2 regions of the Paenibacillus sp. J53TS2 genome follow, and region 1 is predicted to be linked to the other one. Evidence: predicted binding sites of a transcription regulator. Region 1 holds the regulator's gene; the other holds the start of a gene.
The links. The regulator LexA, encoded in region 1, represses DNA repair genes until DNA is damaged. The targets are predictions, from matches to a motif close to CGAACATATGTTCG.
Positions count from the first base shown of each region.

Region 1 (7,811 bases):
GCAATGTTCAGCCAGCCTTGCTCGGCGAACGCCGACATTTTCTGGGCGAGAGAATCCGGAGACTCATGGTAAGTGCCGTTTTCGTCCGGCAGACCTGCGTTGGGATGGCAGCTGACCGCCGCCTGCGCAAGACCCGACAAGGTGCGGATATGGTCGCGCATGAACTCCGGTCCGGTCGCACAGTTCAGGCCGATGGAGATTGGATTCAAATGCTCCAGCGAAATGTAAAAAGCTTCAATATTTTGGCCTGCCAACGTCGTGCCCATCGGCTCGATCGTGCCCGAGATCATGATCGGCAGGGTGATCCCCGTATCGGCAAATGCTCGCTTAATCCCGATGCTCCCCGCCTTCACATTTAAGGTATCCTGCGAGGTTTCCAGCATCAGGGCATCAACCCCGGCCTCAATCAGCGCCGAAGCCTGCTCCGCATAGCTGCCTGTCAGTTCGTCGAACGTCACGCCACCGGTAACGGACAAGGTTTTGGTCGTTGGTCCCAGAATACCGACGACATAGCGGGGTTGCTCCGGGGTACTGTATTTTTCCGCAGCCTCGATCGCTAGCTTGGCCGCAGCCAAATTGATTTCACGTGCCCTTTGCGGGATATCGTATTCAGCCAGCACGACGGATGTCGCACCAAACGTATTCGTTTCGATCAAATCGGCACCTGCCTCGAGATATTTCTCGTGGATGCCGCGTATTACATCCGGACGGGTGAGCACAAGCATTTCGTTGCAGCCGTCCAACTCTTCGCCGCCAAAATCGGCCGGAGTTAAGTCTTCCTGCTGAATCATGGTGCCCATGGCGCCATCGAGGATTAATATTCGTTCTTTCATTCTTTCGAGCAGGCTAGGTTTACTCATGATCATGTCCCTCCCGTAAAACGTTATGTTTTAGTTTAACAGAATAAAGCGTTGAAGAAAAGAGAGATTGGCGATTTCATTACGTCTCTTCACCCAATTCAACGGATTGTTATCCTATCGTTCAACTCAGAATTAAAACCCGAACAAACTAGAGTTCATCCTTTTGAAAAATTCGGAAATCTCATTAACGAAAAAAAGCTGCCACCCTTTAAGGGCAACAGCTAATCTTCAGGTTTGTCTCGAGCTTATTCCACCGTAAATTGCTTTGATGGCATGGAGTGCTGATCCCGCGCGGTGACATGGGAAATCACTTCATAGGTCCCTGACTCCTTAAACGAATGCTCCAGCACATATGTCCCGTTTCCGGCACTCTTCACTTTCACCTGGCTATGCTTCGCGTTGTCGTCGGCCGTGTTCCAAAATTCGAACATGACCTCCTTCGCATCATCCACATTCTCACCATGGTGAGTCACTTTCGCGGTAAACTTCACCGTGTCCCCAATCTTGACAATCGAGGGTGCGACCTCAAGCTCAACCTGAATAGGCTCCAGCGTCGTATCCGCCTGGGCGGATGTTGATTCTTTACTGCTGCATCCGGCGATAACGACCAACACAAGCGCGAGGGTGGTTAACAGCCCCGTTACCTTCTGAATTCGCATACTGATTTCCCTCCTTCCGCGACGGCTCCCGCCTCGTCATGTCGATCGTTCTTAGGTTAGATTAACCGAAGAGAGCTTGTCCAGAAGCTCATGCAATTCGGACAAGTGTTTGATCTCATAATCCGGTATGATTTCGCCGCTTAGCGTTTTGCCGTCCCGATTGACCCAGACAGCCGTCATGCCGACACTGAGCGCACCTTTGATATCCGTCGTCAGCTTATCCCCGACCATGATCCCCTCACCGGGTTCGATCGCCAACCGTTCCAGCGCATGCCGAAAAATAGACGAATCCGGTTTGCCTTTGCCAAAGTTTCCGGAAATGACAATCTCATCAAAATACGGTGCCAGTTCCGGCACCCCATCCAGTTTCTCCTGCTGAAGCGCCGGACAACCATTCGTCAACAGCAATAGCTTCACTTTGCCTTTCAATTCCTTAAGAACCTGGAACGTTTCCTCGTATACGTGGGGACGAGAGCGGCGTTCGCGTCCGAATTGCTCCGCCAACTCGCCGGCCAGCACTTCGTCATCGACTCCAAGTGCAAGCAGACCACGCCGCCAAGACTCCTTGCGATAGATCGGGGCTAGCTGCTCCAATTGGCGAAATTCCGGTTGTTCCCCTGCGGAGAACGTTGCCCATAATCCCTCAAACGGATTGATACCAATCATCGTTGTGAAAGGATAGGTTTCATAGGATTCATACAAGCTCCGGGCTTCCCGGCGTACTGCCTCTTCCAGTTCTTCGGGATTTAATCTCCCCAACTTGGCCGCCGCGCTTTCACATGTCGCCGCAAAAGCTTCTCTTACGCTCCGCTCATCCCAGAGCAGCGTGTCGTCCAGGTCAAAACATACCGCTTTGATCGTCATTCGTCCCAGCCCTCTCCGTTCTATCGCTTTATACTTGCAAATGTGGTTCTATTCTTTCTCCAGTTTTACATGATGGGTATTGGCATACAGTTCCAACCGCGTGGCCATTGCTTCCGTATCGAAGCGGTTGCGTGTGCGGTAGAACACCCATTTGGGTTCCCGTGTTTTCGGTTCAATCACAATTTTGTTCCGGCTAACCTTGATTTTGCTAATGTTACCGGCATCCAGCATGCGATCACGATTGAATTTCGAGGTGTACAGCCAGCTCTTGTTGATGCGCAAATAAGGCTTGCGAAGAAAAATGGCCAAAGCCAGCACAATATACAAAAAGATCGTCGCCCAATACAGCACCGAGTTCACTTCCGCAGAATTGCCGATGATCCCTACGCCGCCATACAGAAGGGCTAACAGGAACAAGAGAAAAGGCAAAATGATGTTGCGCCCTTTAAAAACATCACCTTCCCCGTTTGCCCCAAGCGTCGACCGTGAATTTCGCGTCGTCTGCCCAACTTGCGGTCCCTTGCCTTTCTTATTCATTCTTACTTGATTACGTTCTACTTTGCGATCAAACGAACCCATACCCGTTCCTCCCTATTTATCTACAATCTCGATCGACTCGAGCTGGTGCCGAAAATTCCTGCGAACGTTTTGCAGATACGTTTCCCGAAGCTGGGCTCTTTCCAATAGCTCGTCTTGCGATAATCCTTCTTCTTTGGCTTTTCGAGCCAGCTCATTAATCCGCTTAACCAACGCATCAATATCCATAAGTTCCTCCCACTTCTATATATACTATGCTTCCCATGGTGTTACACAGGGCATTAATTCTTACTTTGACATGAGAAAAAGAGCTTGTCAAGGCGACGGCAACCCCATCCCGCATCCTTGAAACAAGCTCTGGTTCTTCCTATATATCATAACTCGGTTAACCTCTAATGTTTGTTGGGCAACATCAGCGTATCTCCCGCTTGAATCGAGCTGGTACCGAGCCCATTGGTCCGCATCAACTTCTGAATGTAGACTCGCGTATCTTGACCTTGAGGCTTATGAGCCACGGCAATTTCCCACAAGGTATCTCCAGGCATCACCACAACATACTCTGCCCGCTCTTCCGTCGCGGAGTTGTCGATGGACGCTGCAAAGGCCTGTACCATACCGGTGCATGTGATGCTGAGAATGATCAGAAGCACGGCAATTTTGGACAATCTACTCTTCAGAAATGTACTCATATGTAATCTTCTTTCCATAGGACGACGAAAAGAAGGTTGTTCGTAGATGCTTTGATAGGAACTGTATTTCAACATATAACCATCACTCCAAACAAGTGTTCTGTTTTATGTAATCAATATAACACGAACATTTGTTTGATTCAATAGTTTTTTTCGAACGGTTGTTCTTATTTTTTTAGCTTTCGTATATTGATCTCTCTTTTTAGAACTAATGTTTGTACGAACGGAAGTTCTGTGTTATAATTTTTCCAAACGTTACTAAATGGGGTTGATCCGTACATGTCAAAGGTATCGAGCCGGCAACAGGCCATTCTTGAATTCATTCGCAACGAAGTACGCGCCAAAGGTTATCCACCTTCCGTACGTGAGATAGGGGAAGCCGTCGGATTGGCGTCCAGCTCCACCGTTCACGGCCATCTGGACCGCCTGGAGAAGAAAGGGTTCATCCGGCGCGACCCGACGAAGCCGCGTGCCATCGAGTTGTTGGGCCAAGAAGAGTCGGAGAATTACAATTTGTTTGCACATAGCATTGCCCGCGTTCCCGTTGTCGGGAAAGTAACTGCAGGCATGCCGATCACGGCAACGGAGAATATTGAAGATTATTTCCCACTGCCAGAGCATTACGCTGCTGACGGAGAAGTATTCATGCTTTCCGTGGTTGGCGACAGCATGATCGAAGCCGGAATACATAGTGGGGATTATGTGATCGTCCGCCAACAGCAAACGGCCAACAACGGAGAGATCGTTGTAGCCATGACGGAAGATGACGAGGCGACGGTCAAGACGTTTTATAAAGAGAAAGACCATATTCGCTTGCAGCCGGAGAATTCAACGATGGAACCGCTTCGTTTGAAGCATGTGACCATCCTGGGGAAAGTCGTCGGTCTGTTCCGCGACTTGCACTAATTTTCTAAATATGCGGCAATGATAACATCAAACAGGACGAAGCGATGGGTTTATATCGACTTCGTCCTGTTTGGTTTATCCGCCTTACGCATTCCCTTCCCCCTTACTAATCCCATTCGAGGTCCAGGAAGTGCATTAGATTGTAGCCTGTCTTTTCGCGGCGGCCGCGTGTGCCCCAACCAAATCCGGCACGTTCTGCTATCCACCACTGCTTTAACCGGTAGCGACAGCGTTGGTATCTTTTCAATTCGGTCACCATGTGACTACCTCCTTAATTCAATTCATCTCCCCCATCCTTTGCGCTTAGCTTGACCCAATACTTTCAAACGTATGTAAATAGGAACAAACCATTTGATGTCAAATCATTATCATTGGTCGCACATCTTGTCCTAATACTTGATTCAACGTACCCAGATACATGGATGCGTTTTACAAAAAAAAATCCCCCAACGCCAGGCGTTGAGGGATATGCGTAAACTTATTCTTAATACAATGTCATATATTGATCGCGTTCCCATTGATGAACTTGGGTACGGAAGATGTCCCATTCGATTTCTTTCAACTCGTAGAAATGAGTCAACGCATGGTCACCCAACGCTTCGCTAATAATTTCACTGCGCAGCAATTCGCCAAGCGCTTCCTTCAAGTCGGACGGAAGACTTGGGATCCCTTCTTCCACGCGTTCTTCCTCAGACATCACATAGATGTTGCGATCGACTGGATCAACCAGCGGGAGCTCCTTCTTGATGCCATCCAGGCCCGCTTTCAACATCACAGCCAAAGCTAAGTAAGGATTAGCAGCCGGGTCCGGGTTACGCACTTCAACGCGTGTGCTAAGGCCGCGGGAAGCTGGAATTCGGATCATTGGGCTGCGGTTGCTCGAAGACCAGGCCACATAGCAAGGTGCTTCATAGCCAGGCACGAGACGTTTGTATGAGTTTACGGTTGGGTTTGTGATGGCTGCAAATGCGCGAGCATGCTTCAGGATACCAGCCATATAGTGGCGTGCTTCGTTGCTCAGGCCCAGGCTATCACTTTCCTCATAAAACGCGTTCACGTTACCTTTGAACAATGATTGGTGGCAATGCATCCCCGAACCATTCACGCCGAACAACGGCTTCGGCATAAACGTGGCATGAAGCCCATGCTGACGAGCAATCGTCTTAACGACCAATTTAAAGGTTTGGATTTGGTCAGCGGCTTTGATCGCACTCGCGTATTTAAAGTCGATCTCATGTTGACCCGGAGCCACTTCATGGTGGGAAGCTTCGATTTCAAAGCCCATTTCTTCCAGTGTCAATACGATTTCACGGCGGCAATTCTCGCCGAGGTCCGTAGGGGCCAAATCGAAGTAACCGCCTTGGTCATTCAACTCGGTAGTAGGGTTGCCTTTATCGTCGGTTTTGAACAGGAAGAACTCCGGTTCCGGCCCAACATTCATCGCGGTGTAGCCCATCTCTTCGGCTTCCTTCAGCGCGCGTTTCAAAATCCCACGCGGATCGCCGGCAAACGGTGTACCGTCAGGCATATATACATCACAAATCAAACGTGCTACGCGATCCTCCGTCACCCAAGGGAAAATGACCCAAGTGTCCAGATCCGGGAAGAGATACATGTCGGACTCCTCGATACGAACATATCCTTCGATGGAAGAACCATCAAACATCATCTTGTTGTCCAACGCCTTCTCCAATTGGCTGACCGGAATTTCCACGTTTTTAATCGTTCCCAGCAAATCTGTGAACTGCAAACGAATAAAACGTACATTTTCTTCCTTGGCGATGCGTAAAATGTCTTCTTTGGTGTAATTCGAGTAACTCACCCTAACCTCTCCCAACGTTTAGATTATTATTTTTTGAAAAACCGCGACAGTTCGCCTTGGATCAAAGAAACTTGCCCCGGTTTGCTACCTGACACCAACTGCTGCTTCAACATACGGTAAATTTGGGAATCCGTCATTTCCTTCCGCTTCTCCTCGGTATCCTTCGTGATGACCGTCGCATCTAGAGATTCACGGGACATTGGGTTCATGACTTGCTTGATCCCGGCGATGTTCACGCCTTTATCGATGAGGCCCTTGATCTCCAGCAAGCGTTCGACATCATTGAGGGAAAACATTCGCTGATTCCCCGAGGTTCGCGCAGGTACAATCAATTCATGCTGCTCGTAATATCGTATTTGTCTTGCCGTTAAATCCGTAAGTTTCATAACGATACCAATAGGAAACAAGGCCATATTTCTGCGAATTTCCTCACTCATCGCTCTCAACCTTCCATTTCGATTCTCATGACCTTATCATATGTGAGTTATCCTGACATGTCAATAGATATGTTAGGATAACTTACAACAAGTTACGATCCTTCATCGTCTGAAGTGCGGTCAGGAGACCAAATTTAACATGAGAATAGGTTAAGCCGCCCTGCATATAAGCGATATAGGGGGCGCGAATCGGAGCATCCGCAGACAATTCCAGGCTTCCGCCTTGAATAAATGTCCCGGCCGCCATAATAACCGGGTGTTCATAACCCGGCATATCCCAAGCCTCGGGTACGACGTGGCCGTCTACAGCAGCGGCCCGTTGAATGCCCTGCACGAACGCAATGAGTTGCTCCGGTGCACTAAAGGCAATCGCTTGGATAAGATCCGTGCGCGGATCCTGCCATCCTGGCCGGCTTTGGAATCCCGCTTTCTCAAACAAAGCAGCGGCCAGAATGCTGCCTTTGACAGCTTGTCCTACGATCGTCGGGGCCAAGAACAGCCCTTGGTAGATTCCACGGGTTGTCCCCAACATCGCCCCGACTTCACCGCCGATCCCCGGTGCGGTCAAACGGTATGAGGCTAGTTTAACCAACTCCTGCCGTCCGCAAATATAACCCCCGGTTTCGGCCAAGCCACCGCCAGGATTTTTTATCAACGATCCGGCGATCAGGTCTGCCCCAACCTCCGTTGGTTCGCGTTCTTCGGTAAATTCGCCGTAGCAATTGTCCACAAAGACGATCAGATCCGGCTTGATCTCTTTCACGCGCCGGACCATCTCCTCGATCCGTGCAATGGTGAACGAGTCCCTCCAATCGTAACCTCGGGATCGCTGGATCCCGATTACCTTCGTCCTATCGGTAATTTTTTCCCTTACCGCCTGCCAATCGACTGTTCCATCGCTTAGCAATCCTGCTTCGTTATACGTGATCCCAAAATCCTGTAGCGAGCCGCTACCGTCTCCTGGTGTCCCTATCACTTTATGTAGTGTATCATAAGGACGACCTGTGATGTAGAGCAGTTCGTCCCCGGGCCGTAAG
Region 1 is NZ_BOSK01000004.1:414,331-422,141, reverse strand. It holds gene metH (methionine synthase) at 1-860, opposite strand, end outside; gene KJS42_RS12100 (FixH family protein) at 1,106-1,519, opposite strand; gene KJS42_RS12095 (HAD family hydrolase) at 1,571-2,383, opposite strand; gene KJS42_RS12090 (hypothetical protein) at 2,432-2,962, opposite strand; gene KJS42_RS12085 (DUF896 domain-containing protein) at 2,975-3,148, opposite strand; gene KJS42_RS12080 (LysM peptidoglycan-binding domain-containing protein) at 3,313-3,609, opposite strand; gene lexA (transcriptional repressor LexA) at 3,889-4,515, shown strand; gene KJS42_RS12070 (hypothetical protein) at 4,622-4,774, opposite strand; gene glnA (type I glutamate--ammonia ligase) at 5,000-6,337, opposite strand; gene KJS42_RS12060 (MerR family transcriptional regulator) at 6,364-6,774, opposite strand; gene KJS42_RS12055 (methionine gamma-lyase family protein) at 6,857-7,811, opposite strand, start outside.

Region 2 (7,811 bases), on a different contig from region 1:
AACCAAGCCGGAGAGACATAGTTGTCGATCAAGGACTGCGCGATGGTTACGGGCAGCGGCGCAAATGACGTACTCGAATTTGGCGTTGGCCTAGGCGTCCGCATCACGTTGAGTTCGGTCGAGATATCATCCAGTAACTGGTTCAGCGTTTTCCTGCCTGTGGCCAGAGCCTCATCAGGATCCTGTCTGCGCGCCGGATCCAATTGCCGGTGGGACGGGATAAAGACATAAGGATTTTTGTTCCATACGCTGCAGCAATAGGCCAAATACCAAACATACCGCTTGTACGCTTCCGTAAAGTTTATGCGCCCGCCGTAGCAAAATTCCACCCCGATCGCCGCATCGTTGGCATCATAGCCAAACAAATCATTGTCGGTCGTGACGTCGTACAGCACGTGCCAGGCTTTTTCCGCCGGTTCGGGACCGGTGCCGGTCGGTATGATTTCAAGAATCTTCGTATCGTCAATAAATACATGGGCCGAGGCGGAGCGATTCGTTGGCGAGTTGAAATAGGCATAGTGATTGTCCGCCGTTGCTCCCGGATTTCCCGAGTCATGGGCCACAAAAAACTCCGGCGTTCCGGTCGATAACCTCGTCCCGGGCCTTATGTTCGGCCGGATCGCGACGTACCGCCTTTCAATTCGGTATTTTTGTGTATCCATAAGCGTTTTCACCCCTTCCATTCATACTATTCCGTACGGGTGCCGGTTCGCCTGTGCGCTTGTTGTCCGATTCCAGGGCACCTAAGAATAAAGAAAAAGAGCCTGCGATAAATAGCAGACTCATGGTATAATTTAGCATGTATAACTGAACTTGGGTGGGACAGTATCGCCTCCGGATGGGAGGTGATGCGTATGAAATTTTCGTTTTCGGAAGTGATCATGCTTGGCATGTTTGTCCTGGCACTGCTTACTTACCTGAATAAACGAAAATAACCCGCCCAGGTTAGCGCCAACGGTGCGGGTTATTCTCTGATGAACATTTGGAGGTTTCCCACCCAAGTGTTGTACCGGGGAGGCTGTGGCGCAGCCTCCTTGTTTCTATTGTTATCTTAGCATACTCTGCCATATACCTCAATTATTCACAGGGCGTTTATTCCTCCAGCCGATCGATCCGCTTATGGGCTTGTTTGGTCGATTCCTCGACGCGCGTCAGCCGCTCGGAGAACGCTTCAAATCGCTGACCTTGCAGCTTTTGTTCGATTTTCATGTCATCAACGAGACGTGTGATGTTTACTATTTCCGTCTTCCTTATCGCCTCCGCTTCGGCTACGTCCTCAGCTTCCTGCCGAGTTGCTCTTGAACGTCCCGCCCACCCCAATGCAATTCCGCTAATCGCCGCCAGTACCGAAGTGATCGATGTAATAGCAGCCATATCCATTATCCTCACCTCTCTTAAGTTCATCCTGCGCAACAATAAATTACCGTATTGGAAACATCAACTAGCTTCACAGTTCACTTAGGCTTGTCCAAACAATCAACAATGAGAAGATCACCCTCTTTTTTACCAATTTGGTAACCGTATCCTGATTATAGATTGCCATTTCGGTAATGTCAAGTCGCATTATTGCCGATTTGACAATATAAAATATTTCCATCTGGTGTGCCCACGCTTTACCAATTTGGCAACTTGTGCTACACTAAATGAAACGGCAAGGAAGAGGAGTAACCATGCAAACGCTAGGCGATCGGATCAAATATCTTCGTGAACAACGTCAGCTCACGCAAAAAGACCTCGCCTCCCAAGCGGACATTTCGGTCGTGCAGTTGTCTCGGTACGAGACAAACGACCGCAAGCCGGATCCGGAGGTGCTGCGCAATATCGTCGACGCTCTGGATACCAGCGCCGATTACTTGCTGGGCCGAACCCCCGACCCGTCTCCTGCTGCGGAGAAAGGGATGAGCTTGTCTTTTTTCGGCGGTCCCGAAGCGTATACGGCGGATGAAATCGCCATGATGGAGGCCGCTTTGAAAGCGTATCGGGAGCAGAAGAAGAAGCTGCTGAACGGGGACGAAGCGAAGTAAGTTGAAGTGAACCAACCTATATATGACCAGCAATGACGGCCCCGATTCTGGAGGGCCCTTATTTCGGGCGATGAACCGAACATACATTCTGATTCGGGGTGACTTGGATGCTGTACGCTTATTATCATGAGACCCATCTGGAACAATGGATTAACGCCAAATTATTGAATCACGGGATATCGGCCCCCGCCGATCTCGACATCGAGCGAATCGCCGAAGCCTTCGGCATCGGGCTAATTTACGGGAATCACCCCTCTTTTTCGGATAATGAGGAGAACGTGATTTTCCTGAACAAGTGGTTGGAGGCGGTTCAGACCCGGGTCGTCTTCTTTCACGAGTTATGCCATGTGCTGCGCCATGCCGGGGATCAGCGCCGGATGACGGATCTGTTCCTGCATGCCCAGGAGACTGAAGCCGAGCAGTTCGTGCTTTACGCCGCCATCCCCTTTTATATGTTTGCCAAACTGCCAGTGCCGGATCATCGCAGCGAGGCGGTGGCTTATATCGCCGAGCAATTCCATGTCCCGCCAGAGCTGGCGGAGCAGCGGCTGGACCAAATCCAGCGGCGGGTGCTGCACGGCAGCTTGATCGCTGCAGCCCAGGAAGCAACCCGCCGCCAGCGCGAAGCAGAGCGGGGCTGGTCGCCGGAGACTCGGCGCATGTTGTCCCAACTGGAACGGCAAATCGGCGGCCAGGGAGGACGGTGACGATGCGGATCGCGGCGTATTGCGATTTTTACGCGGATTCCAACCGACCGCTGCAGTTGATTGTCGATGCGCGGCCGGGAGAACTGGATTGGTCGAAGACGCTCTACATCCCGGTCTCCGGTCCGTTTGAGCCGTTCACGGCCGAAGATTTCGGTGATTTGCCGGGCGTATCCGTTCTGCTGGAAGACCTCGTACGACCCAAAGAACCGCCGGAGTTTTCCGGCGGTTCGGAGCTGGAATTAGCGCTTTCCGTTCCATCCCAACGGGTTCTCGGCATTCGTCTCCCGCAAATCGCCGCCCGCAGCGGCGATACGGACGAGATTCAGCGCCTGGTGGTGCAGATGGATGATGTTGAAGAAGTCTTAGGTTATGAGTGAGGTTTAGACGTACGGTCGTATTCCACCACCGGCCACTTTTGCTTCCGCAGCGCATCCACTAACAGAGGCCCGACATGCAGATTGTCCTGGACCAGCTCGCGCGGCGTCAGCGCCATCCATTGATTCAGCGACACATCGGCGAACCGGTCGCTGCGGAACATCTCCAAGAACCAGATGCTGCGATCCCCGGTATTTTGAATATAGTGGCCAAAGGCAAATGGGACGTACCCCACATCCCCCGCCCTGACGTTGAATGTGCGAGCGACGCCGCCTCCGGCGAACACGGTCATGCGTCCTTTCCCGGACAAATAATATTGCCATTCGTCGTTGTTCGGATGCCAATGCATTTCCCGCATGGCGCCGGGCTTGATCTCCACGAGAGCAGCCGCAATCGTTTTGGCGATGGGAAAGTTGGTGGAATCCGCGATGCGCACGGTTCCGCCCGGCGTTCGGACCGGCTTCTGGGCCAATAGGCTATGCTTGAAGCTGACGGGAATCTCTCCGTAAGGCGAAGTGATCTTTTGACTGGCGATCGGCCCCGGGACTCGGTCTTGGTAGATGTACACCTGCTTACCAGGGATATTGTCAAACGCTTTGCGCGGCACGCCAAAGTTCGCCGACAGCACCTCCTTGGGCGTGTGGGCGAACCAATCTGAAATCGACAGGGTGTTTAAGTCGGAGAAATGTCCGTCATCGAACACAAGGAGAAACTCGCAGCCCTCCTCCAGCCCTTGAATCGAATGAGGAATCCCCGGCGGAAAATACCATAAATCCCCGATGCCTACATCGGCGATGAAGTTCCTTCCATCCTGGTCCACGGCGGTGATCCGGGCTTTCCCCGAGATCATGAACGACCATTCCGCCTGCTGATGCCAATGCAGCTCCCGCACGCCTCCCGGCGTTAAGCGCATATTCACCCCTGCCAGCGTCGTAGCGATAGGCAGTTCCCGAATCGTAATTTCCCGCGACCAGCCCCCTTGGTTCAACTGCATGTGCGTGTCCGAAAAAGAAAATTTTAGATTCGGTACCAATCCGTTATCGGTCACCGGAGGAGCCAGCATATCGGGATTTTCGCGATCCCGCATGACATCCCGTGGTCCTGTATCAGTCGCGCCGCTGCCGTCATCGCGTATCGGCTCGGGTACGGGGGATGTCCCCGCAGCGTGATTTTCCGGATGCCTTGAAGCGGATGGATCCATTTGATCCGTCATCGACAATCACTCCTTATTCTGGACGTGCCAATGTTAATTTTTTCCACATTCTAATCATACAGTGATCCTATTCCCTCCCTAGCAGAAATATGTTCTGGCGAAACGGTTCATTTCCCAATAAAATCCGATGATTTCGGAGAAAATAACTTCAAGAGCTTGATAGTTGTCCAAGCTTCTGTATAATTAAAGTTAGTAAGTTTAGTCAACAAACTAACTAGGTAAAGGGGAATCCTCGTGGAAAAACCTGTACGTCCGAATGAACCGCTCGTTACGCATATTTTTACGGCAGACCCATCCGCCCATGTGTATGACGGCAAAATTTATATTTACCCATCCCATGACCTCGATCACAACGGTCCCGACAATGATAACGGCGACCAATACGCGATGGAAGATTACCACGTTCTCTCGCTGGACGATTTCAACTCACCGTGCGTCGATCACGGCGAAGCCTTGCATCTGCGGGATATTCCTTGGGCGAGCCAACAGCTGTGGGCTCCGGACGCGGCTTACAAGAACAATACCTATTATCTCTTTTTCCCTGCCCGGGACAAAGAAGGCATTTTCCGCATCGGCGTAGCTACGAGTTCCTCGCCTGCAGGTCCGTTCACGCCGCAAGAAAGCTACATTCCTGGCAGCTTCAGTATCGATCCGGCCGTACTCGTCGATGACGACAACCGCGCCTATATGTATTTTGGCGGACTTTGGGGCGGCCAGTTGGAGAAATGGCAAACCGGAACCTTCAAACCGGACGCCGAAGGACCGGCACCGGATGCGCCGGCGTTGGGGCCGCAATTCGCTGAATTAAGCGATGACATGCTCAGCTTTAAATCCGCACCGCAGGAAATTTCCATCGTTGACGAGGACGGAAATCCGCTGTTGGCCGGGGACGAAGACCGGCGGTATTTCGAAGGACCGTGGGTGCATAAATACAACGGTAATTATTACCTGTCCTATTCAACCGGATCCACCCATACCCTCGTGTACGCGATCAGCAAGAACCCGCAAGGGCCTTATGTCTTTAAAGGCAAAATCCTGACGCCGGTCATCGGTTGGACCACGCACCATTCCATTGTGCAATTCCAGGACAAATGGTACCTGTTCTATCATGACAGCTCGTTGTCCGGCGGCGTGAACCACAAGCGCAGTGTCAAATACACCGAACTGCATTACAACCCGGACGGCACGATCCAAACGATCGATCCGTACAAATAAGCAAAGCAGGGGAGCACCGGCCGGCTGAATCAAGCCGGAGGTGCTCCCCTTTTTTTTATTTACTTGGTTCCTCTCCGCCTCCCACTCTCGGTGTCGCAACATGCTCCGTCGATGCCTCTGCGATATCGTGGAAAGCCCAGTGTGATTGCGGTACGTCACGCCAAACCGGAAGCACGTCGATGTTGCCAAATAGCGGCCCTCGGCCCAATGCCCGGTTGATCACGGTCACTGCTTCGGCCCGCGTGACGAATGCCGCCGGGCGGAACTTGCCGTCGGCATAGCCGCTAACGATCCCTGCCGCTTGGGCGGACCGGATCGCCTCCTCCGCCCAATGGCCGGCGGTGTCGGAGAAGCCGGTACCCTGCCCCGCGACCGACTTCATGAATTTCGCGGCGACGGCCGTGATTTCCGCCCGCGTCACCGGTTGTTCCGGCTTAAAGCTGCCATCGGCAAAACCTTGCATCAAGCCCATGCGGGATGCTTGGGCGATCGCTTCGGCAGCCCAATAACCTGCCGGAACATCGTTGAAGCCTAACGCTTCCGCCGTCTCCTTCAGGCCCACGGCCTTGGATAGCATGGCAGCCATCTCCGCGCGGGTAATTTGGTTCTCCGGTTTGAATAGCCCCCCCGGATAGCCGCTGATATAAGCATTATGCGTTGGCAACATGGCCTCGGCCGTCTTCACCAGGACGAAGGTGCTGAAATGGTCTACGCTGAATTTCAACCCTTTGCCGTTCCCGAACGGAACAACCTCTCCCGTCAGGAACTCCGTCGTCCCGTCGGAGTGTTCGATATACACCCCTAGTTTGGCCGGGTCCGCATCGTTCAGCGCCGAGCCGGCCAGCGGCAGAATGAGCTCGACCTCCCGGTTCTGCAGGTTCGTTTCGATTTGAACCGGACGACCGATGACAGTTACCCCTTGCCCCCCTGTGGACGCAAGTACCACCTCGGCTTTGTTGGCGCGTCCTTCGATTTCCTTGCTTTGGTTAGCTGCTTTCACGGGATGGATTGTCACGGTCAGATCGCCGGTCGAACCCTGCAAAGAGGCTGCCGGGAACAGGATCTCTCCGCTCGTCGATTGGAGTTTTAATTCCAAACCGCGTCCCGTAATCAACTGAATAAAATCGCGGGCGAGCGACAACTGGACGGAGGCCACTTCATCCTTGGCATCCGGAATCGTAAGGGTTAGCGATGTGACGCCTTCGTCCTCTAGTTTGTCAATCGCAGCCCGAAGCGGAGCATCGGCCGTCAGTTTGACTTCATCTCGTTTCGTTCCGTCGGCTAACGTCGTCCGAATGATATCCACCGGGATCTGATTGGCCGGATCGCGAACGATTTCAGTTCCCGCCGCGCTAGGCGGCGCCGAAGGACCGGACGGTCCGGTTGGGGACGACGGCGGGTTGGACGGATTCGTTGGCGTGGTTGGTGTCGTAGAACCGGGGGCGACGCGGTAAATCAATAGATCCGCCAGCATCAGCTCGCCGGATTTTTTCACTACTTTGACCGTATGTTGGCCAGCTGGCAGGTTAGCAATGCCGAACAACGGCTGCTGGGCGCTGCGGGACTCGTCATAGGCATCAACGGTTGATTTTAACTGTCCGTCGATGTAAACCTCCATTTCTCCTTGGGCTGGACCTTTTGGCATATGCAAATCAATGCCCGTTCCTTTAAACGTATACTCGAAGGAATCCCCATTCACCTCTGTCGCATGCACGTCATCGTAATAATCGCCTTTGATGTGGAACGTCAGCTTCAAGCTTCCCAATGGCTGGACAGCGAGGTATTCCTTCTTGATCGTGACAATGTTCCCCGTTACGGTGTAATCCGCGCCCGCAACCAACGGCACTTGGCCGTTCCGAATGCTACCGAGGTTCCCGATGCCGCCGAGCACTTCGACTTCGATGTCGTCCTGGGCGGACGGATTCTTATCGAAGGTCGCTTCGGTGTGGTTAATCAAGTCGGGAATTTGCACTTTGAGGGCATCCAACAGCATGAAGCGGCCCGATTTCTTCACCAGCTTGATGGTGTGCAGGCTGTCGGTCAACCCGGATATGCTGTAGACCGCTTGCATCGGTTGTCTGGCATCGGCATGGGTATCCACGGTGCCCGCGAATGCGCCGTCCAGATAAACGTCAACTTCCCCCTGAGAAGGGTCAATTTCCGTGATATATTGGATGCCGGTCCCCTTGAAGGTGTATTCCAGGAAATCGCCGTTCGTCTCGGCAAAATGCACGTCATCCTGATAATCGCCGAAGTTGCGCCCTGTGCTGCGGTTCC
Region 2 is NZ_BOSK01000003.1:412,313-420,123, forward strand. It holds gene KJS42_RS09715 (peptidoglycan recognition protein family protein) at 1-662, opposite strand, end outside; gene KJS42_RS09720 (hypothetical protein) at 1,093-1,380, opposite strand; gene KJS42_RS09725 (helix-turn-helix domain-containing protein) at 1,671-2,024, shown strand; gene KJS42_RS09730 (ImmA/IrrE family metallo-endopeptidase) at 2,132-2,731, shown strand; gene KJS42_RS09735 (hypothetical protein) at 2,734-3,108, shown strand; gene KJS42_RS09740 (oxalate decarboxylase family bicupin) at 3,099-4,307, opposite strand; gene KJS42_RS09745 (glycoside hydrolase family 43 protein) at 4,554-5,534, shown strand; gene KJS42_RS09750 (X2-like carbohydrate binding domain-containing protein) at 5,590-7,811, opposite strand, start outside.
Region 2: the regulator LexA is predicted to act here: its motif matches at 2,101-2,114, upstream of KJS42_RS09730 (ImmA/IrrE family metallo-endopeptidase).